2 regions of the Salinivibrio proteolyticus genome follow, and region 1 is predicted to be linked to the other one. Evidence: predicted binding sites of a transcription regulator. Region 1 holds the regulator's gene; the other holds the start of a gene.

Region 1 (2,483 bases):
ACACGTTTTACTCGGGCCGAATGGTGCGGGGAAAAGTACACTGTTAAAGCAATTGATTAGCGACAAACATCAGCATGGCAGTGTGCAGTTTTGGCAACAGCCAAAAAGCCAGTGGCAAGGTGATGAATTTGCCCGACGAGTTGCCTTCCTTCCCCAACATAGCGGGCTCACGTTTGCATTCTCCGCGCAAGAAGTGGTCGAGATGGGGGCGACACCACTAAAGGCAAACCGAGAACAGATCGCGGCCCTTGCCAGCGAGCAACTAACGGCATGGGATATTAGCCATCTTGCTCATCGACCGTATCCGATTTTATCTGGCGGTGAAAAACAACGCGTACACATGGCACGCGTGTCATTACAGCTAGCACAAACCGCACCGGATCAAGCGATACTGATGCTGGATGAACCCACTTCGGCCTTAGATATTACCCATCAGCATTACACCCTAAAGCGCTGTCGAGCACTCGCAGACCAAGGAATGACAGTGCTATTGGTGTTGCACGACCTGAATTTGGCGGCGCAATACGCCGATCAACTGCATTTTTTAAAAGCGGGTCGAATCGTCCTATCCGGCGACCCGTGGCAGTGTTTTAGTAGTGATAGAGTGGCAGACATCTACCAATACCCGCTGACCGTTCTGACTCATCCGGAGCATGACTGTCCACTGATCGTGTCTTAATTGATAAATACATCATAGCTGGCTCACAAAACCGTCTGTTGGTCCATTTTCGCTGATCAGACCAATTGCGAGTGTGCGCCAACCTAAGTAAACTGAGAGCGCAACCGATTAGCTATGAGAATGAATGAAATCGGATTCGTTACCTTCGCAACCGTCTGATGTGCCGGGATTGTGAAAGACATCGCCGCTGACGAACAGCGGCGTTTTTCTGTAAGGTCGCGAGTAACGATCCCTACGCATTACTACAAAGAAGAATCAAGATGGCAACGATTAAAGATGTCGCGCGTCTCGCCGGTGTATCGACCACGACGGTGTCACACGTGATAAACAAAACCCGCTTTGTCGCCGAGAAGACGACTGAGAAAGTATGGCAAGCGGTTGAAGAATTAAACTACGCCCCAAGTGCTGTGGCGCGAAGCTTGAAATGCAACACAACACGTACACTGGGTATGTTGGTGACCAAATCCACTAACCCCTTTTTCGCCGAGCTTGTTCACGGTGTGGAAGACTATTGCTACAAGCAAGGCTACACACTGATTCTCTGCAATACCGAGGGAAACCTCGAAAAGCAACGCGACTACCTGCGTATGTTGTCAGAAAAGCGCGTCGACGGACTCATTGTGGTGTGCTCTGATCTCAACGAAGATTTGATGCTGTTATTGGAAAAAAAACGCGATCTGCCTATGGTCGTGATGGATTGGGGCAGTCACCATATTGATACAGACCGTATAGAAGATAACGCTGAATTAGGCGGTTACCTTGCCACCAAACACTTTATTGATAATGGACATACTAAAATTGGCTGTATTTCTGGCCAAATGGATAAAAATACCTGTAAGCATCGCTTAAACGGTTATTTCCGTGCGTTAAAAGAAGCCAATATTCCAGTGAATAAAAATTGGCTGATTGAGGCAGATTTCGAAGCCGATCAAGCGCAAATTGCCGCGAAGCAATTGGCGACGATGTCAGACCGCCCGACCGCTGTCTTTTGTTTTAATGACATTATGGCATTAGCGGCCATTAGTACATTTAACGAGCACGGCTTGAAAGTGCCAGATGATATATCGGTGATTGGTTACGATAATATTGATCTCACCGAGTATTTCTCGCCACCATTGACAACTATTCACCAGCCCAAACGCCGTCTAGGCAAAACGGCCGTCAAGCTCTTGCTCGCGCGAATTGCCAACAACGAGACTCAACAGCAAGTGTTCGAAATGCAACCTGCACTAGTGAGTCGACAGTCAGTTAAAACACTATCTTAATGTTTTAATGAAACTTTTATGAAGAGCACCGTCAATGTCTTGGCGGTGCTTTTTTACGCGACTACTCTTCCGGTAGTGCTTTTACTCTAGTTCATCAATTACACCCACCCTGAACCAAGATCACATTTTGTGTGATGGGAGAGGACGACATCGGTGTCTAATTATTATATGCTTAATAGCGTTTGAACAAGGCAAACCATGGCGAAAGCATGGGACGCAAAGCCTCCGGCCTAACGGTAATTTGACATGATGTCAAAATATCAACGGTAGCGGGGTTGCCAACATATCAAAGCTGACAAATTTGATGGCTCGTTGACAATTCTGCGATCTTGCCTTGTTACATTATGACGTCTTTTTTAGGCATTAGTAATTCATCGAGATTTTAATCAAATGGATAAACCAGCTTTAAAGAACGCAATGAAGTTATTTGCCAAATTTGGCAGCATAAAGTCCCGTTCAATGTTCGGTGGATTTGGTATCTTTTGTGAAGACACCATGTTCGCGCTTGTCGTTAACAACACTCTCCATTTACGTGCTGG
Region 2 (2,483 bases), 830 kb from region 1:
GCACGTCTTGGCGTACTGCATCGCCATACATGCGAGAAACCATTTTCAAAGGTACTTTACCTTTACGGAAACCATCAAAACGACGATTTTTAGCAATGTTGCGTAGCTCTTTCGTGACTGCGTCTTCAATGTTTGCAGCAGGCACAGTGATGGTCATTTGGCGCTTTAGGCCTTCGGTGGTTTCAACGGTAACTTGCATTATAAAATTAACCTCAAATTTACTCAGGGGTACTGAGTGATGTTGACCAGTTTTTACTGGTGTCATCATCCGAGCTATGAATCCGTCATAGCCCCTGCGAATCCGGATACACGCAATTGGCGTATCGAGCTATCTCATCCGAGACTGAAAATTAAGACGCGCTATTATAGCGGCACCCGTCAACTGAGTCGAGACAAGGGGCGACCGATGGCGTTTCAATATCGAAATTGGGGTGATATCTCACAATTCAACCGGGCAAGATCACATCTTTTTGTGTTTTTGCACTGTTTGGTTAGCTTTTGAGCAGAAACGGGAGATTATCTTCGCTAGCGAAAACGAAAGAAATGGCACGCCCTACAGGATTCGAACCTGTGACCCACGGCTTAGAAGGCCGTTGCTCTATCCAACTGAGCTAAGGGCGCAAAATAGATATGCAGCGGGGATTATAAAGCGAGGTCAGGCGTCGTCAACGGTTTTCACCGAAATGTCTAATCAGTTGCTCAAAAGCACGCCAGTTCGCGCGGCATAAAAGCCCTGTTGTGTGGAGCTCCTCCAATCAATATAAGGCGATATCTAGCACAACACCTTTGATTCACAATGACTTTGACGGTTTCTCTGCCACCAAACCACTCAAAGCAAACGTTTGCGCAATAGCTTTTACGCCCGAAGTTTGTCACAATATCGACCCGTTTTTTGCTCTCTTAGCCAAAGGATACTTATGGCCGCACAAATCATTGATGGAAAACTGATCGCGCAAACGGTGCGTCGAGAAGTCGCAGCACGTGTTGCTGCCCGTAGAGAAGCGGGACGCCGTGCGCCCGGGCTTGCCGTGATTTTAGTGGGTGACGATCCAGCGTCACAGGTTTATGTGGGCAGTAAGCGTCGCGTCTGTGATGAAGTGGGCTTTGTCTCTCGCTCTTACGATTTGCCGTCAACCTGCTCTCAGCATGAATTACTGACGCTGATCGATACACTCAATGATGACGACACCATCGATGGTATCTTGGTGCAACTGCCTTTACCTGCGGGCATTGATGCTACCTCTGTCCTTGAACGTATCCGTCCCGACAAAGACGTCGACGGCTTCCATCCTTACAATGTGGGCCGTTTGTGCCAACGTATGCCAACGCTGCGTTCCTGTACCCCAAAAGGGATCATCACCTTACTTGACCGCTACAACGTACCTTTGCGTGGCAAACATGCCGTTGTCGTCGGTGCCTCAAACATTGTCGGCCGTCCGATGACACTAGAGTTGCTCCTTGCCGGATGTACCACGACCACTTGCCATCGTTTTACCCAAGATCTCGAAGCGCATGTTCGTCAAGCCGATGTGTTAGTGGTCGCTGTCGGTAAACCTAAATTTATTCCTGGCGAGTGGATTAAGCCTGGTGCGATTGTGATTGATGTAGGAATTAATCGCATGGATAGCGGCCAGCTAATCGGTGATATTGACTATAACGTGGCATATGAAAAGGCAAGTCATATCACGCCTGTTCCCGGCGGTGTTGGCCCAATGACGGTGGCAACATTGATTGAGAATACCTTGATGGCCTGCGAGCAATACCACGACGCCTAATCGTGTGATGATAATAAGCCGGCTGACCGCCGGCTTTTTTACACCAACAGCGCAGGTTGCGGCTCTGACGCTTTAACGAGTTGATTACGCCCTTTCGCTTTGGCTTGATATAAACAATGGTCAGCACGCTGGATCAACTGATGGATAGACGCATCCCCGTGCACCATGCCAATGCTCACCGTAAATTGAAATGCCTGATCGTAAGGTGTCCACGTTGTCGCTGCTAGCTCTTCTCGCATCGCGTTTAGGCGGGCCTCAAAGCCTTGGTCATTGTTACCGTACAGTACACAGAACTCTTCACCACCAAATCGTGCAACCAACGCGTCTGGGAAATAACGATTCAACACTTTGGCCAACTCAATCAGCGCAATATCGCCAATGTGATGACCCAAGCTATCATTCACTTTTTTAAAGTGGTCAATGTCAATCAAGGCTAGCCCTCGTGGGCCATTGTTTTTCCGCGTTTGAGGATGCTCGAAAAAGTAACGACGGTTCCAGGTTTGGGTCAAATAGTCGGTATTTGCCAAATGAAACAAACGCCTTTCTGTATCCAGCGCATTTAATGTGCTGTGCAAACGGCAGTAAAATTCCTCTTGGTTAAATGGCTTTGCCAGAAAGTCGTTCGCACCTGCTTTTAGAAAACGGGCCGTCAAACTCGGATCGTCATCGCCGGATAAACCAATAATGGCAAGCTGGCCATCGACTTTA

The links. Region 1 encodes PurR, which represses purine synthesis genes. Its sites were predicted from a motif close to TNANGNAAACGTTTNCNTNA; they were not measured.
Region 2: a site for PurR is predicted at 831-850, ahead of folD (bifunctional methylenetetrahydrofolate dehydrogenase/methenyltetrahydrofolate cyclohydrolase FolD). Genes of this name have one in related genera too.

What each region holds. Positions count from the first base shown of each region.
Region 1 covers NZ_CP114584.1:1,363,169-1,365,651, reverse strand. Annotated here, with positions in the region: gene N7E60_RS06580 (heme ABC transporter ATP-binding protein) at 1-679, shown strand, start outside; gene purR (HTH-type transcriptional repressor PurR) at 940-1,944, shown strand; cyclic di-GMP riboswitch class I at 2,125-2,227, shown strand; gene N7E60_RS06570 (TfoX/Sxy family DNA transformation protein) at 2,335-2,483, shown strand, end outside.
Region 2 covers NZ_CP114584.1:2,196,936-2,199,418, forward strand. Annotated here, with positions in the region: gene tig (trigger factor) at 1-199, opposite strand, end outside; tRNA gene N7E60_RS10430 (tRNA-Arg) at 545-621, opposite strand; gene folD (bifunctional methylenetetrahydrofolate dehydrogenase/methenyltetrahydrofolate cyclohydrolase FolD) at 918-1,775, shown strand; gene N7E60_RS10440 (response regulator) at 1,814-2,483, opposite strand, start outside.